DNA from 2 places in the Lactobacillus sp. UMNPBX16 genome. Region 1 is predicted to be linked to the other one. Evidence: predicted binding sites of a transcription regulator. Region 1 holds the regulator's gene; the other holds the start of a gene.
What was found. Region 1 encodes HrcA, which represses chaperone genes, less so after heat shock. Its sites were predicted from a motif close to TTAGCACTCNNNNNNNNNGAGTGCTAA; they were not measured.
Positions count from the first base shown of each region.

Region 1 (15,813 bases):
CAAAGGAATCTAAAAACCAGGTTAAACGCCCACCAGTTGTTACAATCATGGGACACGTTGACCATGGTAAGACCACTTTACTTGATCGTCTTCGTCATACTCATGTTTCAGCTCATGAAGCTGGTGGTATTACTCAAAAGATTGGTGCTTACCAAGTTAGATTAGATGATCGCTTAATTACATTCTTGGATACACCAGGACACGCAGCATTTTCTAACATGCGTGCACGTGGTGCTGAAATTACTGATATTGTTGTACTGGTTGTTGCTGCAGATGATGGTGTAATGCCACAAACTGTAGAAGCAATTGACCATGCAAAGAGTGCTAATGTTCCAATAATTGTAGCAATTAACAAGATGGATAAGCCAGGTGCAAATCCACAACACGTAACTGAGGAATTAATGAAATACAATTTGATTCCTGAAGATTACGGTGGTGATACTATCTTCGTTAATATTTCAGCTAAGACAGGTCAAAATGTTGATGACTTATTACAAATGATCTTGTTGCAATCTGATGTGATGGAACTTAAGGCTAATCCAACTGAAATGGCAATTGGTACCGTGATTGAAGCTCGTTTGTCACGTGGTCGTGGACCTGTAGCAGACGTTTTAATCCAACAAGGTACACTTAATGTTGGTGACCCGATTGTTGTTGGTAACACTTTTGGTCGTGTTCGTACTATGACTAATGATCGTGGACGTCAAGTTAAGAAGGCTACACCATCAGAACCTGTTGAAATTACTGGTTTGAACGATGTGCCTGAATCTGCTGATAAGTTAGTTGAATTTAAGGATGAAAAGACCGCTAGAAGTGTTGGTGAAGCTAGAGCACAACAAGCTTTACAAAAGTCTCGTGAAAATGTTCAACACGTAACTCTTGATAACCTCTTCGATACTATGAAGAAGGAAAACATGAAGGAAGTTGACATTGTCTTGAAGGCTGATGTTCAAGGTTCTGTAGAAGCTTTACAACAATCGCTTGAAAAGATTGAAGTTGAAGGCGTACGTGTAAATATCATTCACTCAGGTGTAGGTGCCATTAATGAATCAGATGTAACTTTGGCTGGTGCATCAAATGCATTTATTATTGGGTTCAACGTTCGTCCAACTGCTACTGCTAAGAGCCAAGCTGAAACCGATGGCGTAGATATTCGTCTTTACAGCATTATTTACAAGGCTATTGATGATGTTACTGCTGCCATGAAGGGTATGCTTGAACCAACTTATGAAGAAAAGGTTATCGGTAATCTTACTGTTCGTGAAACTTGGAAGGTTTCTAAGGTTGGTACAATTGCTGGTTCCTTCGTTGATAAGGGCTTGGTTAAGAATGATTCTAAGATTAGAGTTATTCGTGATGGTATCGTTAAGTATGATGGTGAAATTGCTTCACTTAAGAGATTTAAAGATGATGTTAAGGAAGTTAAGCAAGGTAACGATTGTGGTTTAACGATTAAGGACTACAACGACATTAAAGTTGGCGACGAATTCGAAGTTTACGAAATGCAACAAGTTGAGCCTAAGTAATTACTATTAGGAGGAAAACATGAAGCATAGAATTGGTCGTGTTGAAGGTGAAATTCTACGCGAATTAACCAAGATTTTACAAAAGAATATTCGTGATCCGCGCTTAAGTGGTGTAACTATTACCGCAGTTGAATGTACGAATGATCTTTCATATGCAACTGTTTATTACAGCCTGCTAACTGAAGATGAGCATAAGGAAGAAGAGGTTCAGGCAGGTTTTGAAAAGGCAAAAGGCATGATGCGTCATTTGCTTGGTCAAACATTAACTGTTTATAAGGTTCCTGAATTAATTTTTAAACGTGATAATTCAGTTTTGTATGGTAGTAAGATTGACCGTTTGATTGCAGAAGTTAAGAAACAAGATGCTAAGCGGGAAAACAAATAAAAAAGAGGGCGCCGTGATGGTGCCCTTTTTTTGTTGAAAAGAATAGGGAATAATTATGTTAAACGGAATTTTAGTTATTGATAAAGATAAAGGGATGACTAGTGCAGATGTAGTTTATCATTTGCGCCGCGTATTACATATTAGAAAAATAGGACATGCTGGTACGCTTGATCCTGAGGTGACAGGCGTTTTACCAATTGCTATTGGTCAGGCTACTAAATTAATTGAAATGATGCATACTAGGCCAAAAGAATATATTGGCACGGGACTATTTGGTTATAGCACAGATAGTTATGATGCAACTGGAACTGTTTTAAAAGAAAAAAAGTTGATTCAGCCTTTTTCTGGTGCAGAAATTCAAGAAAATATGAATAAATTTGTAGGAGAAATTGTTCAAGTGCCTCCAATTTATTCTGCTGTTAAAGTGAATGGTAAACATCTTTATGAATATGCGCGTGAAGGAATTGAAGTTGAACGGCCTCAGAGAAGGGTTGAAGTCAAACAATATGATCTAACTAAAGAACCAGTTTTTGATATAAATACTGGGCAAGAAAGCTTTGATTTTAAGATTAAATGCAGCAAAGGCACTTATGTTAGATCGTTAGTTAATGATCTAGGTGAAAAATTAGATTGCCCCGCAACGATGACTTATTTGAGAAGAACAGCTAGTTCTGGCTTTGATATTACACAAGCAGTAAAATTAAAGGAGATTGAAGAGAATCCGAAAAAGGCCACTGAACTTATACAGCCGATTGATGCATTTTTTAAGGAATACACTCAGGTTGATTTAACTGAAGAAAAGTGGCTTAAAGTTAAAAATGGAGCAGGTATTTCGCTTGAAACTAATGCGAAAAAAGTTGCACTACGATACAATAAAAAGGTGAAAGCAATTTATGAAAAAAAAGGAAAGCTTTATCGCCCAAGCTTAATGCTGTTGCAAAATGAATAAATGAAATGAAGGAATTAGCTGTGAAAATCGTTCATTTAACATATCCTGTTAAGGAAAATATTTTATCTACTAGAATTGTGCTTGCCCTTGGCTTTTTTGATGGGGTTCATTTGGGACATCAGCGCTTAATTAATCAGGCTAAAGAAATTGCATTACAGAAGAAATTGTCATTAGTTGTGTTGACCTTTGATCGACATCCTAAGGAAGTTTATGAGTCGAAACGAGATTTTAAATACTTAGAAACTTTGGAAGAAAAAGCTAACAAAATGGCGGAATTAGGAGTAGATTATTTGGCTGTTTTACCATTTACTAAAAATTTCAGTCAAATTTCTGCACAAGAATTTGTCGATAATGTAATTGTCAGATTAAATGCTGATACCGTTGTTGCTGGCTTTGATTACACTTATGGTCCTAAGAATATTGCAAATATGGCTAATTTACCCCAATTTTCCAAAGGGCGTTTTAATATTGTAGTGATGCCAAAGCAAACTTTTAACGGTAGAAAAATTGGCTCAACTGAAATTCGTCAAGCAATTAAGGATGGTCAGATGGAATTAGCCACTGAATTAATGGGGCACCATTATGTAATGAGTGGTATCATTGGGCATGGTAAACGAAATGGTCATAAGCTAGGCTATCCAACAGCTAATTTGATTTGGGCAGACCATAAGGTGATTCCTAAAATTGGAGTTTATGCTACCAAGACTAAAGTAAATGGTAAGTGGTATAACTCCATGACTAGCGTTGGCTATAATGTAACCATTAATCAGGACAAGAAGATATATATTGAATCTAATATTTTTGATTTTAATGAAGATATCTATGGTAAGCCAATGAAGATCAAATGGTATAAATATACCAGAGGTGAGAAAAAATTTGCCGGATTACCTGAACTGAAAGAGCAACTTGAACGAGATGAGCAAGAAATTAGGGCTTATTTTAAGCAAAAGGGTTAAGAAGCTACGTACTTTGAAAAAAGTGCGTATTTTTTTGAATAAAATTAGCAATCTACTTGATTTAGTGCTAATTTCTGGTATCATATTAACTGTTAGCACCTGAGAGATGTGAGTGCTAAAAGTGAGGGCGATATAATATGTTGACCGAGCGTCAAGAGCTTATTTTAAAAACAATAATTACAGACTTTACACAAAGTCATGAGCCAGTAGGTTCAAAGACCGTAATGAAGCAGTTGCCAATTAAAGTTTCAAGTGCAACGATTAGAAATGAAATGGCCGTGTTGGAAGAGCAGGGGTTAATTGAAAAAACTCACTCTTCAAGTGGTCGAATTCCTTCAAGCGAGGGCTATCGTTATTATCTTGATAATTTAGTTGAGCCGTTGCAATTACCAGAGTCTGTTTATAATACAATAGGAAGTCAATTAGATCGACCTTTTCATCAAGTAAATGAAATTGTACAAGAAGCTGCACGAATTCTGTCAGATTTAACTAACTATACCGCATTTGCGGAAGGACCTGAGAGTCATGATGTTAGAGTCACAGGATTTAGAATTGTACCGCTGTCTCAACGACAGATTATGGCAATTTTGGTTACAAGTGATGGTAACATTCAAAATCAGGTATATGCTTTGCCACATAATATTCACGGCGAAGAAATTGAAAAGGCTGTCCGCATGATTAATGATCAGTTAGTCGGAAAGAGCCTAAATGAAATCAACGTTTCGTTGCTAAGTGAATTAGCTAAAAACGAATTAGGCGGCGAACATGTGACTGAATTGCTTAGTTTAGTTGAAGATGTCGTAAAAGATGCAGCTAGTGAGCAGATGTATGTGGATGGACAGATTAATTTGCTCAATAATACTTCTGAACATGATGTAAATGACATTCGTTCTTTGTACGAGTTGATTGATCATAATAATCTGTTCACTAATTTAATGGATGCAAAGGTGGATCCAAAGTCTGGAAATTATCCAGTAAAGGTTAAGTTGGGATCTGAATTACCCAATGATTTATTAAAAAATTATAGTTTGCTGACAGCTGAGTACAGCGTTGGCTCCCATGGTAAAGGAACTATTGCTTTACTTGGACCAACGAATATGCCATATTCACAAATGATTGGGTTGCTTGAATATTTTAGAAATGAACTAGCTAAAAAGTTGCTTGATTATTACGGCAAGTTTCAATAAAGGAGGTTAGCCGTGAGTAAAGAAGAATTTCCAAGTGAAAAAAATCTAGAGCAAAAAGAAAAGACTTCTGAGCCTAAGGCTAAAAAAGAAGCCGATAAAGGTGAAGAAAAGAAGCAAGAAAAAAATAAACAAGATCAAAAATTAGCTAAAGAATTAGCTGATTTAAAAGATAAGAACAAGGATCTTGAAGATAAGTATTTGCGTAGTGAAGCAGAAATTCAAAATATGCAAAATCGCTACACTAAAGAACGTGCTCAATTAATTAAGTACGAATCTCAAAGCTTAGCGAAGGACATTTTGCCAGCAATGGATAATTTGGAAAGAGCCCTAAGCGTTGAGGCCGATGATGATGTGTCTAAGCAGTTAAAGAAGGGCGTGCAAATGACCCTGGATGCACTTGTGAAGGCAATGAAAGATCATGGTGTAGTTGAGATTGAGGCTGATGGCGTTAAATTTGATCCGACATTACATCAAGCTGTTCAAACAGTAGCAGCTGAGAATGATGATCAAAAAGATCACGTTGTTCAGGTTTTACAAAAAGGATATCAATATAAGGATAGAACACTAAGACCAGCAATGGTTGTAGTTGCTCAATAAGAGAGGAAGCTAATATATGTCAAAAGTTATTGGGATTGACCTTGGGACTACTAACTCAGCAGTTGCAGTTCTTGAAGGTAAAGAACCAAAGATTATCACTAATCCAGAAGGTAACCGGACTACTCCTTCAGTAGTTGCATTTAAAGATGGTGAAATTCAAGTCGGTGAGGTAGCAAAGCGTCAAGCTATTACCAACCCTAATACCATTGTTTCAATTAAGCGTCACATGGGTGAAGCTGATTATAAGGTTAAAGTTGGTGATAAGGAATATACACCACAAGAAATTTCAGCATTTATTTTACAATATATTAAGAAATTCTCAGAAGATTACTTGGGTGAAGAAGTTAAGGATGCTGTTATTACTGTTCCTGCTTACTTCAATGATGCTCAACGCCAAGCTACTAAGGACGCTGGTAAGATTGCTGGTTTGAATGTGCAAAGAATTATTAACGAACCAACTGCTTCAGCATTAGCCTTCGGTTTAAATAAAGACCAAGATGAAAAAGTCTTAGTATACGACCTTGGTGGTGGTACTTTTGATGTTTCTGTATTGCAATTAGGTGATGGTGTCTTTCAAGTATTGTCAACTAATGGTGATACTCATCTTGGTGGTGATGACTTTGATCACCGTATCATGGATTGGTTAATTAAGAACTTTAAGGATGAAAATGGTGTTGATTTGTCGAAGGACAAGATGGCAATGCAACGCTTAAAGGATGCTGCAGAAAAAGCAAAGAAGGACTTGTCAGGTGTATCAAGTACTCATATCTCACTTCCATTCATTTCTGCTGGCGAAGCTGGTCCATTACACCTTGAAGCAGATTTAACTCGTGCTAAGTTTGATGAATTAACTGCTGACTTGGTAGAAAAGACTAAGGTACCATTTGACAATGCATTGAAGGATGCAGGTCTTACTGTTAATGACATTGACAAGGTTATTTTAAATGGTGGTTCTACTCGTATTCCAGCTGTTCAAAAGGCAGTTAAGGAATGGGCTGGTAAGGAACCTGACCATTCAATTAACCCTGATGAAGCTGTAGCTATGGGTGCAGCAATTCAAGGTGGTGTTATCTCAGGTGATGTTAAGGATATTGTTTTACTTGATGTTACCCCATTGTCACTTGGTATTGAGACCATGGGTGGTGTCTTCACTAAGTTAATCGACAGAAACACTACTATTCCAACTTCAAAGAGTCAAATCTTCTCAACTGCAGCAGATAATCAACCAGCTGTAGATGTTCACGTATTGCAAGGTGAACGTCCAATGGCTGCAGACGACAAGACTCTTGGCCGCTTTGAATTAACTGATATTCCACCAGCACCACGTGGTGTTCCTCAAATTCAAGTTACCTTCGATATCGATAAGAACGGTATTGTAAATGTATCTGCTAAGGATATGGGTACTGGCAAGGAACAAAAGATTACTATTAAGAGTTCATCCGGTTTATCAGATGAAGAAATTAAACGTATGCAAAAGGATGCTGAAGAACACGCTGATGAAGATAAGAAGCGTAAGGAAGAAGCAGACCTTAGAAACGAAGTAGATCAATTAATCTTTACTACAGATAAGACTTTGAAAGATACTAAGGATAAGCTCTCTGATAGCGATCGTAAGCCAGTTGAAGATGCTCTTGAAGCTTTGAAGAAAGCTCAAAAGGATAACAACTTGGATGAAATGAAAGAAAAGAAAGATGCTTTATCCAAGGCTGCTCAAGACTTAGCTGTTAAGTTGTATCAACAAAATGGTGGTGCTGCTGGTCAAGCTGGTCCACAAGCAGGTCCTCAAGGCCCACAAGGTGGTAATTCAAATAATGGCAACAACGGTGATGCCCAAGATGGTGAATTCCACAAAGTAGATCCAAATAAGTAATGGGTTTATAATTAAACAAAAGGAGAAAAGAACTACCCATTGAGTAGTTCTTTTCTTTTGAGAATACAAGGAGTTCAAATAGATGGCACAAGAAGATTACTATAAAGTACTTGGCGTAGATCGTGACGCCAGTGATCAGGAAATAAGTAGGGCATATCGTAAATTAGCCAAAAAATATCACCCAGATTTAAACCATGAACCTGGAGCTGAAGAAAAGTATAAGCAGGTTAACGAAGCCTATGAGGTTTTGCACGATAAGCAAAAACGTGCGCAATATGATCAATTTGGTTCTGCTGGTGTAAATGGTCAAGGTGGCTTTGGTGGTGGAGCTGGTCAAGGCTTTGGCGGTGCCGGATTTGATACTTCTGGCTTTGGTGATTTTGGCGATATCTTTGGCGATATTTTTGGTCAAGGCCGTCAACAGAGGGTTGATCCAACTGCACCACAACGTGGCCAAGATTTGGATTATCAATTGACAATTGATTTTATGGATGCCATTAAGGGCAAAAAGACCCAGGTCAGCTATACTCGAAGCGAAACTTGTGAGACTTGTGGCGGTAATGGTTGTGAAAAAGGTACACATCCAATTACCTGTGATAAATGTCATGGAACTGGTTATATGACAATTACTCAACAATCAATGTTGGGCATGATCCGTCGTCAAACCACTTGTGACAAATGTCATGGTCGTGGTGTGATTATTGAGCATCCATGTAAAACCTGTGGCGGTAAAGGAACAGTTGACCGTAAGAATACTATTGAAGTGGATATTCCAGCGGGAATCGACAATGGTCAACAACTTAGATATCAAGGCCAAGGCGAAGCAGGTATAAATGGCGGACCATATGGTGATTTATATATTAACTATCGAATTAAACCATCTAAAGATTTTGAGCGTCGTGGCCAGACTATCTATACAGAAGTACCAATCTCATTTGCCCAGGCTACTTTAGGAGATGAAATTAACGTTAAGACTGTGCATGGTGATGTAAAGCTAACTATTCCAGCTGGTACGCAACCTAATAAGAAGTTTACTTTGCGTGGACAGGGTGTGCCATATCTTCGTGGTAATGGCAATGGTGATCAAATTACTACAGTTAATATTGTTATTCCAAAGCACATTAATGATAAGCAAAAGAAAGATTTGACCAACTTTGTTCATGATGGTGGTGGCAATATTACACCACAAGAAAAAGGATTTTTTGAACGCTTAAAAGATAAGTTTAATATGTAAATGCTAAAAAAGGTTTCTGCTAATTGCAACAGAAACCTTTTTTAAGATCAATTAATTTTTTGGTGATTTTTAGAGTTTTTCTTGGAAAATATTCAATGCTGAATTTTCAATTATTATTCTAAAAACTCTGCATTTTATTGAAAATTTACTATGCTACAATTTCATCATTTATTCTAGCTTTGCTATAATTAATACATAGTAAAGGGTGAACGATTTTATGGATTTAAAAAAATTAAAAGACTATCAAAAACACATTCGAAATTTTGCTATTGTGGCGCATATTGACCATGGTAAATCGACTATTGCTGACAGAATCTTAGAGTTAACTGATACAGTTAGTCAACGTCAGCTTAAAAATCAGATGTTAGATGATATGCCACTTGAACGTCAACGTGGTATTACCATTAAAATGAACTCAGTTGAAGTGAAATATCATGCTGAAGACGGTGAAGACTACATTTTCCACTTAATCGATACACCAGGACACGTTGACTTTTCATATGAGGTATCACGTTCTCTAGCTGCCTGTGAAGGTGCTTTAATGGTGGTTGATGCTTCTCAAGGTGTACAGGCTCAAACTTTGGCTAATACTTATTTGGCAATTGATGACGATTTGGCAATCTTGCCAGTAATTAACAAGATTGACTTACCATCTGCCGATGTTCCTAAGACTAAGGAAGAAATTGAAGAAATGTTAGGTTTGGATGCTTCAGAAGCTGCCGAAGTTTCAGGTAAAACCGGTCAAGGTATTAAGGACATGCTGGAAAAGGTAGTTAAAGATATTCCAGCTCCGTCTGGTGATATTGCTGCTCCATTAAAAGCATTGATTTTCGACTCTAAATATGATGATTATCGCGGAGTGGTAATGTCTGTCAAAATTGAAGATGGATCTGTTAAACCAGGCGATCGAATTCAAATTATGAATACTGGCAAGGAATATGAAGTTACCGAGGTTGGTGTTTCTAGTCCTCATCCAATTAAGAAGGATATTTTAATCGCAGGGGATGTAGGATATATTACTGCTAACATTAAGTCCGTTCGAGAAACACGTGTTGGTGACACAATTACTCAAGCTGATAATCCAACGGCTGAACCACTTCCAGGCTATCGTCAAATTCCACCGATGGTTTATTCTGGGATGTACCCAGTTGACAACCGTGATTATGAAGATTTGAAGGAAGCTTTACAAAAACTACAGCTGAATGATGCAGCTTTAGAATTTGAGCCTGAAACTTCAACAGCTTTAGGCTTTGGGTTTCGTTGTGGCTTCTTAGGCTTACTTCATATGGATGTTGTACAGGAAAGATTAGAGCAAGAATTTGACCTTGATCTAATCATGACAGCACCATCTGTTGATTATCATGCAATTATGAATGATGGAACAACCAAGGTGATTGATAATCCATCTGATTTGCCAGATGCTGGTGAATATAAGGAAGTTCAAGAACCTTATGTAAAAGCGGAAATTATGGTGCCAAATGATTTTGTTGGTCCAGTAATGGAGCTTTGTCAACGTAAGCGTGGTGAATTCGTTACCATGGATTACTTGGATAAGTACCGAGTTAATGTAATTTACAACATGCCATTAGCTGAAATTATTTTTGATTTCTTTGATGATTTGAAATCTTCGACTAAAGGTTATGCTTCACTTGATTATGAAATTACGGGTTATCGTGCTACTGATTTGGTTAAGATCGACATTTTGCTTAACAAGGAGCCAATTGATGCATTGAGTTTTATTGCTCACAGATCAGAAGCTCAAGATCGTGCCCGTCAAATGACTTCAATGCTAAAAAAACTAATTCCACGGCAAAACTTTGAAGTTGATATTCAGGGCGCAATTGGAGCTAAAATTATTTCTCGAGCTACAATTAAGCCATACCGAAAAGATGTTACCTGGAAAATTCATACTGGTGATCCAGATCGTCGGGCTAAGCTGCTTGAAAAACAGAAACGTGGTAAGAAGCGAATGAAAGCAGTTGGTAGAGTTGAAGTACCTCAAGATGCTTTCATGGCAGTCTTGAAGATGAACGATGATGACATCAAAGGTAAATAAAAATGGCTAAAAATAAAAAAAATAGTGTAAGTACAATTTTACTTAGAGTTGCTGCTATTATTTTATTGCTTGTTGGTATTGCTTTGATATTTAACAAACAGATCAGTGATCAATTAATTCATCATAATCAACAATCTACTTTAAGTGGAATAAATAGAACGACGATTGAAGAAAACAAAAAGAAAAAAGGAATGTATGATTTTAGTAAAGTTAAGTCTTTAGGCATTGCACAAGCAGCAAGATCACAAGTGAAAAAGACTTCTGGTGCGATTGGTGCGTTAGCTATTCCCGATGTTAATATGTATTTACCGATTATGTTGGGGATGAGTGATGATGCAATGTCGACTGGTGGCGGCACGATGCGAGCCGACCAAGTAATGGGTAAAGGAAATTATCCTCTTGCAGGTCACTACATGACAGCAAAAGGTATTCTTTTCTCACCACTTGAAGATGTTAAAAAAGGTGAGTTAGTTTATTTAACTAATCTTAACAAAGTATATGTCTATCGAATTTATATGAAAAAGATTGTTGATCCAACTGCGGTTTGGCTAGTCGATAATACTAAGAAGAATATTGTAACTTTGATTACTTGTGCTGATGGCGGTAAGAATCGTTGGGCAATTCGGGGTAATCTGATTAAAACCGAAAAGGCTAACAACAATAATCTTAAGGTTTTTAAATTAAAATAAAAATTTACAATCTTTAATCAGATTTAGATTTGCGATAAAATTATAAATAGATTTTGTAATAAAGACACTCAACAATGAGTGCCTTTTCGTTTTGATGAGAGAACATAAGGTGTTTGATAATTAATGAAATGGCAAGAAAGAATAGCTGATGAATTAGCACCAGACTTGATTGAGAAATATCAACTAGGTCCCATTGCAGCCAAACTTTTTGCATTGCGGGGTATTAATACAGACGAAAAACTTGATTTTTGGTTTAATGCAACAGAAGAAAATCTGGCTGATCCAGCGTTAATGCATGACATGGATAAGGCAATTAACCGAATTAATCAAGCAATTGATAGCGGCGAAAAGATTACAATTTATGGCGATTATGATGCTGATGGAATTACTGCAACGACTATTATGACTGAAACCCTAAGCATTTTGGGCGCTGATGTTCATTATTTTATTCCTAATCGCTTCAATGATGGGTATGGTCCTAATATGGACCGCTATCAAGATATTGTAGCTGATGGAACCAGATTGATTATCACTGTTGATAATGGTGTTACTGGGGTCGAGGAAGTCAAATATGCTCAAGAACATAATGTTGATGTAATCATTACAGATCATCATACTTTTCAAGAAAAGAAACCGGCAGCTTATGCTACTGTTCATTGTAATTATCCTGGCCAAAAATATCCTTTTGATGATTATTGTGGTGCCGGAGTAGCTTACACGATTTGTCGTGGTCTAATGCAGGATACTATGCCTGAGCTGCTAGATTTGGCTATGATCGGAACTATTGGCGATATGGTTAAGGTGACCGGAGAGGGGCATATTATCGTTAAGCGTGGTTTAGAGATGCTTAATCAGACAGATCGTCCTGGCTTGCGCGCTTTAATCAAAAATGCTGGTTTGACTTTAGGCAGTATTAATGAAACTGATGTCGGCTTTAATATTGCTCCTCGATTAAATGCTGTAGGCCGATTAGATAATGCCAACTTGGCAGTTGAGCTTTTGCTAAGTGATGATGACCTGGAGGCCCAAAAAATTGCAGATAAGATCGAAGAATTAAACAATAAACGGAAAGAATTAACCACCGAAGTCTATGACAAATGTATGACGTTAATTCATAAAAATAGCTGGCAAAAACAAAATACTTTGGTTTTATATGACCCTGAATTTCACGAAGGTGTGTTAGGTTTAGTAGCTAATAAGATCGTTGAAAAGACACATAAACCCACGATTATTTTGACTAAAAATGATGCAGGTGAGGTTAAAGGCTCAGGTAGGTCATTTGCTGGTTTCAACTTGTTTGATGCTTTAAATCCGATCAAGGATCAATATTTAACCAAATTTGGTGGCCATGATTTTGCCTGTGGTTTATCATTAGAAGAAAATCAGATTGCGCCATTACGGGAAAAATTTGAAGATGACTTTCATGTTGAAGGTGGTCTTGAGACTAAAAAATATGACATGGAATTGCCTATGCAGGGCTTAACTCCGCAGACACTAGCACAAATCAATCAAGTAGGTCCATTTGGGACAGGTGACACGCAGCCAATCTTTAGTATCTCTAATCCAACAATCACTCATTTCTTTAAAATGGGTAAAGATAAGAATCATGTCAAATTTACGGTTGCTAAAAAAGGCGGTAACTTATCAGTTGTTGGATTTAATAAAGGCTTTTTGAATAATAATCTTTTGCCGTTTATTTCTCAAATTTTTGTTCAATTATCATTAAATACTTATCGAAATCAAGTTTCTTTACAAGGAATCATGACCGGACTAGCTTTTGCTTCACCAAAATTGGCAGTGCCAACGCCAGTTGTTGACTTACGCCAAGAGAAATATGTTATGGGCTTCGCGGACCGCTACCTGTTATTTGATCAAAAAAATATTCCGATTGTTCGCAACCGACTACAGATCGATGAAGACAAGATCTCTTTAGTTAAAGATTATGATCAAACTGGTGAAACAGTTGCATTATTAGATGTGCCACGCAATCAGATTGAATTAAATGCTGCATTGGAGAAAGATTATCAACAAATCTATTTACGCTTTTTGCTTGATCAATTGCCTGTTGAACAAATTCCCGCTAAAAATTATTTTGGTGCTGTTTTAAAATATATTTATAGCCACCCTACGTTAAAGCCAGCAGATTACCGTACAGTTGCACCTTATTTGGGACTAGATTATGATAGTGTGCTTTTCATTTTACGAGTTTTCTTTGAATTAGGCTTTGTAAAATTGGATGAAGGTAAATTGGTAGGAGAGCCTTCTCCTAAAAAACAGCCGCTGACAGCTTCTAAATATTTAATGGGAACTTCTTCTCAGATTAAATTTGTTAATCAACTAAGAACTATGCCTAGTCAACGTTTGATTACATATATTAATAATTTGTCAAATAATTAGATAATTATCCTGTTTTCAGTGTTTTTATTGTTAAAATCTGGTAAAATATACTGGTCAAAAGTGTTTGAATACAAACACACAGAATTTGGGAGGTTTTGCTTCTTATGGCAGTTGATTTTAGTAAATATATTGCAAGTGTTCAGGATTTTCCTAACAAGGGCATTGTTTTCCGTGACATCACACCGATTTTGCAAGATGGTGAATTGTATCGTGCCGCTACTCATGAATTAGCAGAATATGCTAAGAGTAAGAAGGCAGATATAATTGTTGGACCTGAAGCTCGTGGTTTTATTGTAGGTTGTCCTGTAGCTACTGAATTAGGCTTAGGTTTTGTACCTGCAAGAAAGCCACATAAGTTACCAAGAGAAGTTGAACGTGCTTCCTATGACTTGGAATATGGCTCAAATAGTTTGGAAATGCATAAAGATGCAATTAAGCCGGGTCAAAGAGTGGTTCTGTGTGATGACTTGATGGCTACTGCTGGTACCTTAAGAGCTTCTAAAGAATTAATCGAAAATCTTGGTGGTAAGCTTGTAGGTGCTGCGTTCTATATTGAATTACCGGATTTACATGGTAGAGAAAAGTTGCCAGATGTTGATATTTACAGTTTGGTTAAGTATCACGGCGCTTAAAATAGAATAATAAAAAGAGGGAATTAAATCGATCTGATTTAGTTCCCTCTTTTATTTGAGCAAGTTGATATTATATTAAGAATTATTTTTTAACAAAGCCGGCGTCATACCAGACATTACTATTGTATTTAACTGACCAGCCAGTGACATTTGCATTAACGGCGGTCAATTCATAACTATTAGAGATTGGTGCGAAATAGGCTTGATCATGCATCCATCTTTGCCATTTTTTGAAGGCTTGAACTCTGTAGTTAGGATCGAAGGCCTTTTGGCTGTCGATATCGTTTAATAGTTTATTATTGGTTTTAGAAGCAAACCGGGCAAAATTCAATTGCGAACTTTGACCATAGAGACTATTTGGTGAAGCATCTTCTAAGCCCCAGGCACCCTCAAGTACATCAATTCTAGGGTCTGCGGCTTTAACTGCTTGAACCCAAAAATTGAATTCCATTGGTCGACCGCCTAAAAAACGTACATTCAAGCCGACCTTCTTCCATTGTTGAATATAATTGGACCAGATAGATTCCGCGTTTGGTGACGATGCGCGAACTGCTAAGTTAATTGTTAATGGTTTACCATTAGGCTGACTACGGAATTTGGCACCTTTTTGATATTTATATCCAGCTTGATCTAGCAATTGTTTTGCTTTTTTAAGATTATATGGATAACCAGGAATACTTCCATCATGAAATTTACCGTATTGTTCTGGAATTAAAGTGTCAACTCGGAAATTAAGATCATGATAGAAGCGGTGGTTGATCATATCAATATTCATGGCTGATAACATTGCTCTTCTTAAAGCTAGGTTATTCATCTTGCTGTGCTTATTCTCAACATTTTTGCCTAATTTACTATCCCAACGGTCGACGCGAAAAGCACTATTGAGTGATAAGAAGTTTGATCAAGCTGTTTTTTATCTGATGGATAATTTGAATTTATTAAAACAATCATTAAGCGCTGATATGGATTATAGTCAATTATTTGAAAAACTGCGAAAGTTAAATAAAAAATTAAAGGTATTTCTAAGCCTTTTCATTATATGCCTAAAAAAACACGTACTATCAATCAGGGAAGGAGAGCAATTAATGCCATAATTAGCAATATTATTGGTGCTGATTGTAAAAAATTACAAAATTTGCAAGATGAACAAATCTTTCAGATGTATCTTGAAGCTAAGCTGCTAAATCAAAATTGGATGAAGCTTAACGATGATCGGGGAGTTAGTCAACGAATCAGAAAAAGAGAATCTTATTTTATTCAATTAACTTTGAATATCTAATTACATAAATTTTGAAAAGTGAGTCTTCTTAAAAGTGATTGAAAATGTTATGATTT
Region 1 is NZ_PCYU01000036.1:15,408-31,220, reverse strand. It holds gene infB (translation initiation factor IF-2) at 1-1,526, shown strand, start outside; gene CP367_RS08410 (ribosome-binding factor A) at 1,546-1,911, shown strand; gene truB (tRNA pseudouridine(55) synthase TruB) at 1,967-2,860, shown strand; gene ribF (riboflavin biosynthesis protein RibF) at 2,866-3,816, shown strand; gene hrcA (heat-inducible transcriptional repressor HrcA) at 3,954-5,003, shown strand; gene grpE (nucleotide exchange factor GrpE) at 5,016-5,600, shown strand; gene dnaK (molecular chaperone DnaK) at 5,617-7,470, shown strand; gene dnaJ (molecular chaperone DnaJ) at 7,553-8,704, shown strand; gene lepA (translation elongation factor 4) at 8,922-10,760, shown strand; gene CP367_RS08370 (class A sortase) at 10,763-11,449, shown strand; gene recJ (single-stranded-DNA-specific exonuclease RecJ) at 11,573-13,846, shown strand; gene CP367_RS08360 (adenine phosphoribosyltransferase) at 13,951-14,478, shown strand; partial or broken gene CP367_RS08355 (ABC transporter substrate-binding protein) at 14,561-15,352, opposite strand; gene CP367_RS08350 (hypothetical protein) at 15,518-15,757, shown strand.

Region 2 (15,813 bases), on a different contig from region 1:
GCAACGCAGATTAAGAGTCATCAACGCTTTGGTGGTGTAGTCCCTGAAGTTGCTAGTCGTCATCATATTGAAGTGGTTAGTCAGATTACTAAAGAAGCTTTGGCTGAAGCTAATTGTACTTGGAAAGATATCGATGCAATTGCTGTGACTTATGGCCCTGGCTTAGTTGGTGCTCTTTTAATTGGTGTAAGTGCAGCTAAGGCTGCTTCAATGGCAACGGGTATTCCTTTGATTGGTGTTGATCATATTATGGGGCACATTATGGCAGCTCAACTAAAAGACGAGATTGAATATCCAGCTCTTGCATTACAGGTTTCAGGTGGACATACTGAAATAGTTTTACTTAAGGATCCTGTTCATTTTGAAATTATCGGTGATACGCGCGATGATGCTGCTGGTGAAGCATACGATAAGATTGGTCGTGTTCTTGGGGTAAACTATCCAGCAGGTAAAACTATCGATGCCTGGGCTCATGAAGGCAAGGATACCTTTAACTTCCCACGAGCAATGATGGAAGATGATGACTATGACTTCTCATTCTCAGGTTTAAAGTCAGCTTTTATTAACACTTGTCATCATGCTGATCAGATTCATGAAAAGTTGAATAAGTATGATCTGGCTGCAAGTTTTCAAGCAGCAGTAATTGATGTTTTGGCTCATAAAACAATTCGCGCAATTAAGCAATATAAGCCCAAGACCTTTATCATGGGTGGTGGGGTAGCTGCCAACCATGGCTTACGTGATCGCATGAGTGCAGAAATTGCTAAATTGCCTAAAGCAGACCAACCTAAGGTGATCTTGCCGGATATTAAGTTGTGTGGTGATAATGCTGCAATGATTGGTGCTGCTGCATATAATCTTTATAATAATGGTCAATTTGCGGATTTGACTTTGAATGCTGATCCATCATTGGAATTGCCATATGCTAAGAGCATGTTGGAATAATTGGATATATTGTTAAAAAATGTTTATCTTTGATTGATATGAACTGAGACCTAAAAGTTAGACGCTTTTAGGTCTTTTTCTACGTAAAGTCAAGCATAATAAGAAGTTTGGCTTCATTTTTTGTTTAAATTTCAACTTAAACATCTTTTAGTGTCGATTTATTTTTTTAGTTAGACACGACAAATAAGCCCAGATCCATATCTGATTTTTGGGCTTAGCGTTATAATGTACTTGATCAATTAATTACAACTAAAGTCTTTTTGATTATGTGTGGCTACGTTGTAATCATATGGTTGATCATTGATAATCAGAGCATAAATGGTTCTGATTAGTTTATGAATTGAAGCAATAGCTATCTTTTTGAACCCTTTGGTTTGAGAGGATAGCTTTTTGCTTTCATAATAATCTGCTATATGACACGGATTTGTCTTAGCTGCATTATCAATTTGTCCAATAGCTCGATAAAGCAACTTACGTGCGACTGCATTGCCATGTTTAGTAATACTTAAATTAGAGTCCATTTCTCCTGACTGATATCTGCCTGGATCAATTCCGATAAAAGCATTGATTTTATTAGGATTACTAAATCTGCGTAAATCTCCTAACTCTGCTAAAACTCTGACAGCAGTGGTCTGTGCAAAGCCTGGAATGCTTTCTAGGTTTTCTAAATCATGATTAGGCAAAGACTTCGCTAACTTAACCATTCTTGCGATTAAATTTTCTCTTTGATCACTTAAATTAAGCAATCTGTGTGCATAATACTGCACTTGCTCGACTTCTATGCTAGAGCAAGATACAACTGGATAAGCTTGATAAGTTAATTCAATTAATTTATCTGCAGTCCTTAGAGCGTGTTTAAAAGCAATCCCCTTTAAGCTCATTAACCAGTTAATAAGCTGTTTTTTATCTTCTCTTCTTACTAAGTCACAATGAGGATATCGCACAACTATTTGCCAGTAATTTTTACCTTTAGCAGAAGAAAATAGATTTTCAATTTCAGGAAAAGTCGATTGTAAAGCTTGATGAAGTCTATTTTTAGCCATTACTAGGTCAGCTGTTAACTGGTCATAGAAACGACTCAAAGCATTAAGCTGCTTATAAGTTTGAGATTGAAGTTGATTAATTGGATGATGATATAGTCTTTGAATTAAGGCTAAATGATAAGCATCAGTTTTATCAGTCTTATTATGACGTAGTCCCATATCCATTTCTTTTTTAGCTTTAAGAGGATTAAGAATTACATATTCATAGCCGTAGTCTTCAAGAAAAGCCTGCAGTCTGCGTGAATAAACACCGGTAGCTTCAAAAATAATTTGTGGATGTTTAGAAAAAGCAGCCAGCTCATGAAGTAATTGAATAAAACCAGGACGATCATTGGTAATAGTAAGTTCATTTTTACTTTCACCAATTAGTTCGCAAACAGTAGAATTCGACTTGCTTACATCAATTCCAAAAGTAACTTGCATAATATAACCCCCTAAGCTCAAGTAGTAAAACGTATTTACTTAAGAAATCAGATCTAATTTTCTAAACTCGACATCTAAGTGTCCACATTCTTCGAAGAGACTCCTGAAAACTCAAGCAAAACTGCCAGTTTATTATGCGACATCAAGTGTCTAAAGACCTCAGGGCATATCGTTTTACTACTACTTTAATTCTACAAAAGAATAAAAATAGTGAATCAATTATCCCGTCGGATAACTAATTCACTATTTAGCTTAGAATGTTTACTATGTCTAAATTTAATAAAGAACAAAAAATAGAAATTTATCATAAATGGAAAGATGAAAATATCTCAATCAGTCAATTGGCTAAAGCGTACAGAATGAATCTAGCTAATTTAGACTATATGCTTAGATTAATTGATATGCATGGAATAGAAATTTTAACTACTAAAAACCAAAGCTATTCCAAAGAGATCCAGCAGCTGAAAGAAGAAAACTTGCGATTGCGTATTGTGAACGAATACGTAAAAAACTAAGTGCCTTGGATCAAGAAGATCAGAAGAAATAGCTAGGGTGATTACGGATCTAAGGCAAGAATTCAAAGTTAGTTTAAATTATGTATTAGCTGCGATTGCAGAGCACCCTGAGCTACCTATAATTGCCGGAAGCTCATACTACAAGATTATCAAACGACAGCCCGTCAAGCCTAAACGGTCAAAGCTTATTGCTAGAATCCATGAGATTTTTAATCATCATCAAGGCCGCTATGGATATCGCAGAGTAGCTTTGCAGTTAATCAGAGAGGGCTGGAAAGTTACGGAGAAAACCGTTCGCTATTGGATGCATAAATTAGGTCTTAAAGGCATCAGGCGCAATAAGCGCAAATATTCAAGCTATAAAGGTACTATTGGCAAAATAGCTACAAATTTAATTCATCGTGATTTCTTCGCAGCCCTGCCTAACACAAAATGGTATACTGATATCACTGAATTTCATCTTAATAATGAAAAGCTTTATTTATCGCCTATTCTAGACGGCTGCGGTGGCGATATAGTTTCTTATACTATCTCCAAACATCCAGATATGGATTTAGTAATGACAATGCTTGACAAGGCTTTTGCCAAAGAAACAGCTCTTAATAACTGCATTTTTCATACTGATCAGGGCTGTCAGTATCAAAGCCCTCGTTATCAGCGAGCTTTAAAACTCCATGGTATTACTCAAAGCATGTCCAGAAAGGGCAACTCCATGGATGATGGGCTAATGGAGAACTTCTTTGGCCTGCTCAAAACTGAAATGTTCTATGATCAAGAATACAAGTATCATAATCTTCAAGAATTAACTCAAGCAATCGAGGAATATATCGAATACTGTAACAACGAAAGGATAAAGAGCAGATTAAAAGGCTTAACCCCGAAAGAGTATCGAAGTCAAGCCTGTATTAATCCAATATTTTAATTGTCTACTTTTTACGTCTCAGTACATAGAACTTACTTATTATACTTTTATTCAAAATTGTCCATTTCTTCGATTGCCTTTTCCCAGGCAGAATTTGCTTCATCTAATTTCTGTTGTACATCAGAAAGTTGTTCTTGCAGTGGCCCCAATTTATCAAAGCTTGAAGCAATTTCTGGATTGGCCATTTCGGTTTGGATTTCTTGCTCTCGTTCTTCAAGCTGTTCAATTTGTTTTTCTGCATTATCAATTGCACGCTGCAACTTTCTCTTTTGAGAATCACGTTGCTTTTGCTCTTGGTAAGAAAGTTTTTGCTGGCTAATTTGTTTGCTTGGCTCGACTTCTGTCTCAGCGGCACTATTTTCAGCCATAGCTGCTTGTTTTGCCTTCTCATCAAGATAATAAGAATAATTGCCATCGTAGACTTTAGCATGCCCATCGCGAACTAAAACAATCTTATTAGCTAGTTGATTGATAAAGTAACGGTCGTGGGAAACAAAGAGCAGGGTACCATCAAAGTCTTTTAAAGCTTTTTCTAGTACTTCTTTTGCTTCGATATCTAAGTGGTTAGTTGGTTCATCCATCAGTAAGAAGTTATCATGTTCAAGTGATAAAACAGTTAAAGTTAACCGTGCTTTTTGTCCACCAGATAATTGACCTACCGTTTTATCAATGTCTTTAGCTGTGAATAAAAAGCTGGCTAAGATTGACCGTACATCGCGTTCAGGCATGGTTTTGTGACGATCCCAAACAGTATCCAATACAGTCTTAGATGGATCTAGTCCTTGTAATTCTTGGTCGTAATAACCAATCTCAAGGGATGCGCCATACTTAATTGAGCCACTCTTGGGCGTTAATTGCTTCATAATAGTCTTAAGCAGAGTAGATTTACCGATTCCATTTGGTCCAATAATCGCGACGCGATCTCCTTTATTAATCTGGAAGGAAATATCTTTAACCATGGTTTTATCGGGATAACCAATCGTCAAATCGTTGAAAATTAATACTTCCTTGCCAGAAGGATGATCGCTTGAAAAATGAATCCGTACCTTATTTTTATGTTTAGGTGGAGTAATCCGCTCAATTTTTTCTAGTTTTTTACGCCGACTTTGTGCACGCTTAGTGGTAGTTGCTCGAACCAAGTTTTTTTGGATAAATTCTTCATCTTTTTTGATTTCAGCTTGTTGCTTTTCATAAGCGGCTTCTTGGTCCTTATCACGTTGCTCGCGCTGCATGACATAGGCTGAATAGTTGCCCTTAAAAGCAGTTAATTTACCAAATTCTAGTTCAAAAATTTGGGTTGCTAAATGATCTAAGAAATATTGGTCGTGGGAAACCACGAGGATTGCACCACTGTAATTCTTTAAAAATCCTTCCAACCAATCTAGGGTATCTAAATCTAAGTAGTTAGTTGGCTCGTCCAATAACAACAGAGCAGGTTTGCGTAAAAGTAATTTAACGAAAGCTAACCGTGTTTTTTCACCACCGGATAAACTACCAATCTTCTTTTGCCAAGTGTCTTCAGGAAACTTAAAGCCATTCAAGATACTTTTAATATCAGATTGATAAGTATAGCCGCCTTTTTGTTCAAAGTTGAATTGCTTTTGATCGTATTGCTTAAGCAATTCTTGATCTTCAGGATGATCTGCAATTTTTTCTTGTAGTTGGACTAAGCTTTTTCCTTCCCTTATTAAAGGAGCGAAAACGGTTTCCATTTCATCCCAAATGGTTTTATTTTCATCTAATGCATTTTCCTGAGCGATATAACCAACATCAATGCCTTTATTAACTGTAAATTCGCCGTGAGTTGGTTCTTGCTCACCAGTCATTATTTTTAACAGGGTGGTTTTACCAACCCCGTTAGGGCCAACCAATCCGATTCTGGCATTGGAATCGATTGAAAAATTAACATTTTTGAATAATGTGTTGGCCCCAAATTGTTGTTCTAAATCGTGTCCTTGTGCAATAATCATAATTTTTCACCTAACCACTATTCTACCATATAGCGCAAATTGTTTGTTTTTAAGTTAAATATGTGAAAAAAATGATAATTTGTGAAAAAGATACTTGCATAAGTACTATCATAGCAGGTATGATAGAAGTGCTTGATTGTACATTCACAAACATTTAAGTTTGGAGGGTTCCTATATGGAAAAAATAAAAATCCCAAAAGCAACGGCAAAAAGATTACCATTATATTACCGTTATTTGATTATTTTAAATGAAGAAGGCAAAGATAAGGTTTCTTCAACTGAGCTGTCAGAGGCAGTTCAAGTAGATAGTGCTTCAATTAGAAGAGATTTTTCATACTTTGGTGCGTTGGGAAAACGTGGCTATGGATATGATGTAAAGAATTTATTGAGCTTCTTCAAGAAAATTTTGAATCAAGATACTTTAACTAATGTTGCTTTAATAGGTGTAGGTAATCTGGGACGGGCGCTGCTTAATTACAACTTTAAGCGCAGTAATAATATTCGAATTTCCTGTGCTTTTGATATCAATAAGGAGATTACTGGTCGTATCTTAAGTGGTGTCCCCGTTTATGACATGGACGACTTAAAGCAACAACTAAGTGATCAACAGATTACAATTGCAATTTTGACAGTTCCTTCAACAGCTGCTCAGAAAACTACAGATGAAATGGTTGATGCGGGTGTAAAGGGAATTATGAACTTTACTCCGATTCGTTTATCAGCTCCAGCTGATGTGCGAGTACAAAATGTAGACTTAGCAACCGAATTGCAAACGTTGATCTATTTCTTAGATAGTGACAAAGAAAACTAAATTTGAGTAAAAGAAAAAGCCGATTTTCGGCTTTTTTTCATGCAGTTGTTTCACTCTTGATTAATTTGACAGGCAAAATATAATTCTTTTGGCGCAATTTTTCGTCGGGATTGGAAATTCGGGTAAGCAATAACTTAACCAATAAAGTTGCAATATCATGAATTGGCTGAGCAATTGTGGATAGTTCCGAATGGTAAGTTTGAATTTGCTTTGTTCCGTCAAAACCAATCACTTTTAATTCCTTAGGCACTTTAATGCCTAATTTTTTTGCTTCTTGTAAAACTAAAACTGCAGTTAAATCATCTGTGCAGACGACGCCATCAGGATGATCATTGACTAACATGTCATGAATTTTCATATTTTTAATGTTGGAAGAATCAGAAAAAGCAACTGAACGAATGTGGGCTGAAAAGTGACATTCCTTTGCTTCATCAAGATAAGCTGCTAGTCGTTCGTCAGTCGGATTACCTTTTCTGTGTTCATTGCCCAGAAAGTAAATTTTGTGACAACCAGTTTGAACCAAGTCATGTACTGCCAACTTGATGCCTTGATAATTATCACAACTAACAATTGGAACATTATCAGATAGCTTTCGGTCGAAAGAGACAATTGGCAAACCTAGTTGTTGGTATTCATTGATACCTAGATTGTGCGCACCAGCGATAATGCCATCAACTTGATTAGCCTGAAGCATGCGCAGATATTCGCGTTCTTTTTCTTTGTTTTGTCCTGCATTGCATAGGATTACTTTATAGTTTTGTTGGAATAAAGTGGTTTCGATATCCTGTACTAATTCCGCAAAAAAAGGATTAGTGATCTCAGGAAAAATCAAACCGACTAATTTCATTTTCTTTCCTTGTAATGAGCGGGCAATAGAATTGGGACGATAATTTAATTCCCGCATTGCGGCAAAAACTTTATCTTTAGTTTTTTGACTTAAATAGCCATGGTTGTTGATTACCCGCGAAACGGTAGTTACAGAGCAACCGGCTTTTTTGGCAACGTCGCTTAATTTTGCTGCCATAGTATCACCTGATGTTTAAAGAATTGTTTGCATTTGCCAAAGCTTGCCAGTGTAGTCAATGTCTTGAGCAAACGCAATTTTTTTGTTGGTCTGATCGGCAAAGTAGCGTCCAGTCAATACCTTTTCACCATCATTAACGAATACTTCGATTAATGAATGATCAACAAAGATATCAAGCTTGAGGTCATGATTTGGTGAAAGCGTAATAGCTCGACTTTCGCCATAATCAACTGCTACTTTTTGCCCAGCATGAGCACGATCTAATACTAATTTACCATTTTTGGTATCGAAATTGAGCTGTAAACTGTTACTTAAGTCATTATTTGCAGCTAAATGTAAAGTGCCACTTTGGTTAGCCTTAATTGTTAATTCAAGTTCAAATTGTTGGCCGGCTTGATCGCTGACTACTTGATTAGATATGCTTGCTTCGTTTTTGCGGATACTGCTTATTGCCTTAACTGGCGTTTGAATTAACTTGTCACTCTTTAGGTGGAGTTCCTTCACTTGACTCAAGCAGTTAGCCCAGTTTTCATCATCAGTAGGGTAAGTAGTGTCAGGCAAGCCAACCCAACTGACTTCGTAGGCATTACCATCTGGGGCGTTAAAGGCCTGAGTGGCATAAACATCGAACCCGTGATCCAAATTGTGTAATTTACCTGGATTAATTAACTTATGATTTTCCCAGTCAATATCATCAGCAATAACGTACATATTTGGGTAAATGTCATCATAAGCTGCTACTTTTTTGTCTAAACCCTGAGGACAGAAAATGACCACGACTTTGCCATCAACACGGACGATGTTGGGACACTCGATCATGTAGCCCATGTCTTCGTTGGTAAAGTCTAAGAAGCCCAATTCTTCCCAGTTCTTTAGATCCTGAGACTTCCAAACGTCAATGTGACCGTGTTTTTCCTTTTTATCTTGGGCACCTAAAATTGCGTAGTAAGTGTCATTTTCTTTGATAATTTGGGGATCGCGAAAATGTTCGGTGATGTGATCTGGATTCTTAAATAGGATGGTTTTGTCTGAAACTTTATTATTTTTATCCATCCAAGCACCGATTTGATAAGGAGTACGTACCCAATTTTCATCGCGGTGGTTACCGGTATACATGATGAAAAGCTTACCATCGATTTCGCGAGCAGAGCCAGAATAAGCTCCATGTGAATCAGCCATTGTGTCTGGTTCAATACCTAAGCCTAAGTTTTCCCAGTGAACCATGTCAGTTGATTTGAAGTGCCACCATGACTTTAGACCGTGAACTGCGCCGAATGGATATGATTGATAGAAGAGGTGGTAAGCACCATCAAAGTAGGAAAATCCATTAGGGTCATTAATTAAGCCAGAAATAGGATGCAAATGATAGCGCATTTGGTAAGGTGAGTTTGCGGCTTGTGCTTGCAAATGCATTAATGTATCAGCGTCCCAATCTTGATAAGGTAAGTAACGTTTTTCTCTTGTCCATTCCATAAATATGCCTCCATGAAAGCGTTGTCTTTTTACATGTATTTTAAGTTAGTCTGAAAAATATGTCAAACGTTTAACAGAAAGAAAAATACTTAGTAATTCATAAGTAAATAAAAGAAATAAAGAATTTTATGTCAAACGATTGACATATTTTTTGAATGCGTTATCATAATTAGTGAATTGAGAATAAAACGTTTACATAGGAGGAATCAATATGGACCACAGAAAAGTGGCTGAACGAGTAATTAAAGACGTCGGCCGTGACAATATTATTGCCGGTGCCCACTGTGCTACTCGTCTGCGTTTAGTATTAAAAGATGATTCAAAAGTCGACCAAAAAGCATTGGATAATGATCCAGATGTTAAGGGTACTTTTAAAACCAATGGTCAATATCAAGTAATTATTGGGCCAGGGGATGTTAATGACGTTTACGATGAGTTCATTAAAATCACTGGTTTAAAAGAATTATCAACTGATGACTTAAAGAAGGTTGCAGCTGAAGGTAAAAAGAAGAATCCAGTAATGGATTTCATTAAACTTTTGTCTGACATCTTTGTTCCAATCATTCCAGCCTTAGTTGCTGGTGGTTTGTTGATGGCTTTGAACAACTTCTTGACTTCACCAGGTCTGTTTGGACCAAAGTCAGTTGTTCAGATGGTACCGAATGTTGCTGGTATTTCAAGTATGATTCAAGTTATGTCAGCAGCTCCGTTTATTTTTATGCCAATTCTAGTCGGAATGTCGGCAGCTAAACGGTTCGGTGCTAACCAATTCTTGGGTGCTACAATCGGAATGATTATGACGACACCTGGACTCCTTGGTGCAAATCACTTCTGGGACATTTTTGGCTTGCATGTTGCGCAAACTAACTATCAATACCAGGTTATTCCAGTTTTAGTAGCTGTTTGGGTATTGTCAATTTTGGAAAAGTACTTCCACAAGCACTTGCCATCAGCTGTTGACTTTACCTTTACGCCACTTCTTTCAATTATGATTACTGGCTTTTTGACTTTTACAATTATTGGGCCAGTCTTCAAAGGCGTATCAGATGGTATTACCAATGCTATCGTTTGGCTATATGACACTACTGGTGCCTTTGGGATGGGTGTCTTTGGTCTTACCTATTCAGCTATTGTTACTACTGGGCTTCATCAAAGTTTTCCAGCGGTTGAAACTCAGCTTTTAGCAGCCTTTGCTAAGAATCCAGCCAGCTCTGGTGACTTTATCTTTGTTACCGCATGTATGGCTAACGTAGCTCAAGGTGCCGCAACTTTCGCTGTTTACTTCTTAACTAAGAACAAGAAGATGAAGGGCTTGGCTAGTTCATCAGGTGTTTCAGCACTTCTTGGTATTACTGAACCAGCACTTTTCGGTGTTAACTTGAAGTATAAATTCCCATTCTTCTGTGCCTTAATTGGTTCAGGTGTAGCTGCTGCTTTTGCGGGCTTGATGCATGTTACTGCAGCCGCTCTTGGTTCAGCTGGTTTCTTAGGCTTCCTTTCAATTTATCCTAAGACTATTCCAATGTGGGTTGTTTCCGTATTAATTAGTTTTGCTGTTGCCTTCATCCTTACTTATGTTTATGGTAAGGGTCATTTGAAGGAAGAAGTTGCTGAACAAGATGTTCCAGTAAACGACGCAACTGATTATGCTGAAGAAACTCAAAAGGCTGAAAAGCTTGGTAAGGAACAAATGGCATTAAAGGATGAAGTTATTGCTTCACCAGTTGATGGTACTCCTGAGAGTTTAACTAAAGTTAATGATCAAGTATTCTCTGCTAAGTTAATGGGTGATGGTGCAGCCGTTATTCCAAGTGATGGTACGATCTATTCACCAGTTACTGGTACTGTGACTATTGCTTATGAAACTAAGCATGCTTATGGCATTAAGTCAGACGATGGTGCAGAAGTATTGATTCACATTGGTCTTGATACTGTAAACCTTAAGGGCGAGCACTTCGAAAGTTTCGTTAAGCAAGGTCAAAGAGTTAACAAGGGCGATAAGCTCGGCACAGTTGACTTAGATGCTGTGAAGAAGGCAGGCTATGATACTACTGTCATGGTAGTAATTACTAACACTGCCAACTATGCAAATGTTTCAAGAATTACTGATGCGGGTGACAAGCACGGCGACAAGTTGATTGCTGTTACTGCACACAATTAGTTTCTTCTACTCCTCTAGAAAAAATTAAAACAATTAGAATAAAAGACGCTAAGAAAGATTGTTTCTTGGCGTTTTTTAGTACTAAGTGTTGCACTTCAATTTTAAGTTTGAGTAAAATGTTCTCTATAAAGAAAAACAAAGTGAGGGTATGTTTTATGAAGTTAAAAAGTGGAGTTATTGGAGTATTAGTAACTGGATTAACTGTCTTTAGCATTAATCTAACTAGCTCTAAAATAAAGGCAGCGATAACAGTGCCTAATCCTAAGACAGATTATGTAGTTAAAACTACTTCTAATGTGTATAAGAGTAATGGTAAGAGGACCAGTTTTAAGACACGTGGTCAGATACAAACCGGTAATGTTCCAGTAATTGAATCACAACTATATGAAGGCAAGTTCATTAATGTGCAAGGAACTAAGACGATTAATGGTACTGCTTATTATAAGATCGGTCCTAACGCATACATTAAACAAAATAATGTTTTAAATTATGCTCAAGAAAAAGCAAAGCTTGAGGCATATCAGGCACAAGATGATGTGAATGATGATTCAGATCAGTCAACAGAATTAAGCTCTGATGATGTGAATTTTGACATAGCTTGGTATGACAATATTAATGAGGATCCATCTCCAGCGATGTTCGATGATTCAGGATATCATAATAGAGTGATTAAGAATGCTCGTAAATTATTAGGCTATTTCACTTATGGAACAGGTGCATACCGAACTAATTTTGGCAGTTGGCGTCATCCTAATAAAAACGGTTCAACTGATTGTTCAGGATTTGTGTGGATCGTAATGAAGAGAGCAGGATATCGTGTAGGAAATGCTCCATTTTTTACTCTGCCAATGGAACGAGATGCTAAAAGTACTCATGGCTATTTGAAGAAAATTTCTGCCAAGAATATTCGCCCAGGTGATATTGTGATTGTTAATACTGGCAATGGTGTTGGTCAAAACGGACATGCAGCAATTGTTGATGGCAAATATGATGGTTGGGACACGCAAATTATTGAAGAGGGCGGCAACTTAGGTGTAGATGATGTGCACCGCTCTAGTTTAGGTAGCTCACTGAGCGATAAGCTGGCCAAAGGTCGAATCACTTATGCTCGCCCCGTTAAATAGTATGCTCTATGCTATAATTTTGCTAATCAATAAAGGATAATAAGAATGAAAAAGAACAGCACGCTTAAACATGTCTGGATTATGACGGCTGTCTATTGGGTAGTAGGTATTCTAAGTATTTTCTGGGGTAAGCTTGATCATACTTTTGCGTCTCAATTAAAAGAGATCAATAATATTTACGTGTTAGTTTTAATAATTATCTTAAGCTTGCCGCTACTTTTATCGCTGTTATTGTCGGTTAAAGTAAAAATGCCACGTTTGATCTGCAATCAACTAGTTGCTGTAATTTATCTATTAGTGGTAATTGCAGCAGGTGTAGCATATAACTTACAAAATATTATTGGCTACTTCTTCCCAATCATTCTCTTCATTATTATGGCGCTAGTTGCTGTTTTCTATGCTTTGGTTAAGACTTTTAGCAGCAGAAAAAGTGGTAAATATTTTTTTATTGATGGTAAAGATAAGAAAGAATGCCATGATTTCTGGGATGCTTATAAGAAGTACTATGTAATGGGATTAACTTACGGCATTATTGATGGTTTGATTACTGTAATTAGTTAAAAAAGTTAAGAAAAATCAAAATTAGCACTCAATTGAAAAAAGTGCTAATTTTTTCTTGCTTTTTTTCACAAAACAGTTTATTATCATATTTGTAAGTTAGCACTTAGCAAATAAGAGTGCTAATGATTAATAAAGTAATAAAAAATATAATGAAGAAAATTAAACATAAGGGGGACTAAACGTGTTACAACCAATTGGTGATCGCGTGATCGTTAAAGTTAAGAAAGAAGAAGAAGAAACTGTTGGTGGCATCGTTTTAGCATCAAATGCTAAGAAGAAGCCAACTGAAGGCGAAGTTGTAGCTGTTGGTGAAGGTGCTTACGCATCAAACGGTGAAAAGATTCCAATGGCTGTTAAGAAGGGTGACGTAGTTCTTTACGATAAATACTCAGGCACTGACGTTGAATACGAAGGTGAAAAGTACTTAGTCCTTCACGAAAAAGACATTTTAGCTATTGCTAAGTAATTTAGTTAAAATTTCCAACGATAATTAAGTAAATTAAGGAGCATAGATAATATATGGCAAAAGATATTAAATTCTCAGAAAATGCAAGACGTTCTCTTTTAAAGGGTGTTAATAAGTTAGCTGATACTGTTAAGACTACTATTGGTCCTAAGGGTAGAAACGTTGTTTTGGAACAAAGTTACGGCAACCCTGACATCACTAACGATGGTGTTACCATTGCAAAATCCATCGAGTTAAAGGACCACTACGAAAACATGGGTGCTAAACTTGTTGCTGAAGCTGCTCAAAAGACTAATGATATTGCTGGTGACGGTACTACTACCGCAACTGTTTTGACTCAAGCAATTACTAATGAAGGTATGAAGAACGTAACTGCTGGTGCTAACCCAGTTGGCATTCGTCGTGGTATTGAAAAAGCTACTGAAGCTGCTGTTAATGAATTGCACAAGATTAGCCACAAGGTTGAATCAAGAGACCAAATTGCTAACGTAGCTGCAGTTTCATCATCTTCAAAGGAAGTTGGTAACTTAATCGCTGACGCTATGGAAAAGGTTGGTCACGATGGCGTTATCACTATTGAAGATTCACGTGGTATCAATACTGAACTTTCAGTAGTTGAAGGTATGCAATTTGATCGTGGTTACTTATCACAATACATGGTAACTGACAACGATAAGATGGAAGCAGATCTTGATAATCCTTACATTTTGATCACTGACAAGAAGATCTCAAACATTCAAGATATCTTGCCACTTCTTCAAGAAATTGTTCAACAAGGTAAGTCATTATTGATCATTGCTGATGACGTTACTGGTGAAGCTCTTCCAACACTTGTATTGAACAAGATTCGTGGTACCTTCAACGTTGTAGCTGTTAAGGCTCCTGGCTTTGGTGACCGTCGTAAGGCTCAGTTACAAGATATTGCTGCTTTGACTGGTGGTACTGTGATTACTGATGACTTAGGTCTTGAATTAAAGGACACTAAGATTGATCAATTAGGTCAAGCTCGTCGTGTAACTGTAACCAAGGACTCAACTACTATTGTTGACGGTGCTGGTTCAAAGGATGCTATTCAAGAACGTGAAGATTCAATCAGAAAGCAAATTGAAGAATCAACTTCAGACTTTGACAAGAAGAAGCTTCAAGAACGTCTTGCTAAGTTAACTGGTGGTGTAGCTGTTATCCACGTAGGTGCTGCTACTGAAACCGAATTGAAGGAACGTCGTTACAGAATTGAAGACGCTTTGAACTCAACTCGTGCCGCTGTTGATGAAGGTTACGTTGCTGGTGGTGGTACTGCTTTAGTAGACGTTGAGAAGGCTATCAATGATCTTAAGGCTGATACTGCAGATGAAAATACTGGTATCCAAATCGTATTAAGAGCTTTGTCAGCACCAGTTCGTCAAATTGCTGAAAACGCAGGTAAGAATGGTGAAGTTGTTTTGAACCACTTACTCAAGCAAGAAAACGAAATTGGCTACAATGCTGCTACTGATACTTGGGAAAACATGGTAGATGCTGGTATCATTGACCCAACCAAGGTAACCAGAACCGCTTTGCAAAATGCTGCTTCAATTGCCGCTCTTCTGCTTACTACTGAAGCTGTTGTTGCAGAAATTCCTGAAGAAAAGCCAGCTAACCCAGCTCCACAAGCTGGTGCACCAGGAATGGGTATGTAATTATATATCTTAATGCTTTAGCATTTAGATATATAATTCTTGATTACGAAGTAATCAAGTTCATTTACAGTGCTTTAGCACTAAACTTATGCACAAACTCTCACTCTAGTTCAAAAACAAATATAATTAAAATGACTTCGAAGTTAAACAATCAGTTCAGCTTCGAAGTTTTTCTTTTTGTAGCGTATAATATTGTACGTAACTCTATCTAAAATACGAAATAGGAAAGAGACATAAATGACGGAAAAAACAACTCCAATGATGGAGCAATATTACGAAATTAAAAAACAATATCCTGATGCCTTTCTTTTTTATCGCGTCGGAGACTTTTACGAACTGTTTGAAGATGACGCAGTTAAAGGTGCACAGATTCTTGAATTGACTTTAACGCACCGATCAAATAGAACTAAGAATCCAATTCCAATGGCAGGTGTGCCTCATATGGCTGTGGATACTTATGTAAATACTTTAGTTGAAAAGGGTTATAAAGTAGCACTTTGTGAACAACTTGAGGATCCTAAAAAGGCCAAAGGCATGGTTAAACGGGGAATTATTCAATTAGTGACGCCGGGAACCATGATGAATGAAGGCCCAAATGATGCTAAAGATTCAAATTACTTAACATCAGTAATTACCACTAAGAGTGGCTTTGGTTTAGCCTACAGTGATTTATCCACTGGTGAAATTTATGCTACT
Region 2 is NZ_PCYU01000027.1:31,553-47,365, reverse strand. It holds gene tsaD (tRNA (adenosine(37)-N6)-threonylcarbamoyltransferase complex transferase subunit TsaD) at 1-945, shown strand, start outside; gene CP367_RS06735 (IS110 family transposase) at 1,185-2,411, opposite strand; partial or broken gene CP367_RS06730 (IS3 family transposase) at 2,678-3,848, shown strand; gene CP367_RS06725 (ABC-F family ATP-binding cassette domain-containing protein) at 3,896-5,818, opposite strand; gene CP367_RS06720 (redox-sensing transcriptional repressor Rex) at 5,994-6,629, shown strand; gene CP367_RS06715 (LacI family DNA-binding transcriptional regulator) at 6,667-7,653, opposite strand; gene CP367_RS06710 (sucrose-6-phosphate hydrolase) at 7,669-9,126, opposite strand; gene CP367_RS06705 (sucrose-specific PTS transporter subunit IIBC) at 9,338-11,287, shown strand; gene CP367_RS06700 (NlpC/P60 family protein) at 11,443-12,411, shown strand; gene CP367_RS06695 (hypothetical protein) at 12,457-12,972, shown strand; gene groES (co-chaperone GroES) at 13,154-13,438, shown strand; gene groL (chaperonin GroEL) at 13,492-15,117, shown strand; gene mutS (DNA mismatch repair protein MutS) at 15,376-15,813, shown strand, end outside.
Region 2: a site for HrcA is predicted at 12,994-13,020, ahead of groES (co-chaperone GroES). Genes of this name have one in related genera too.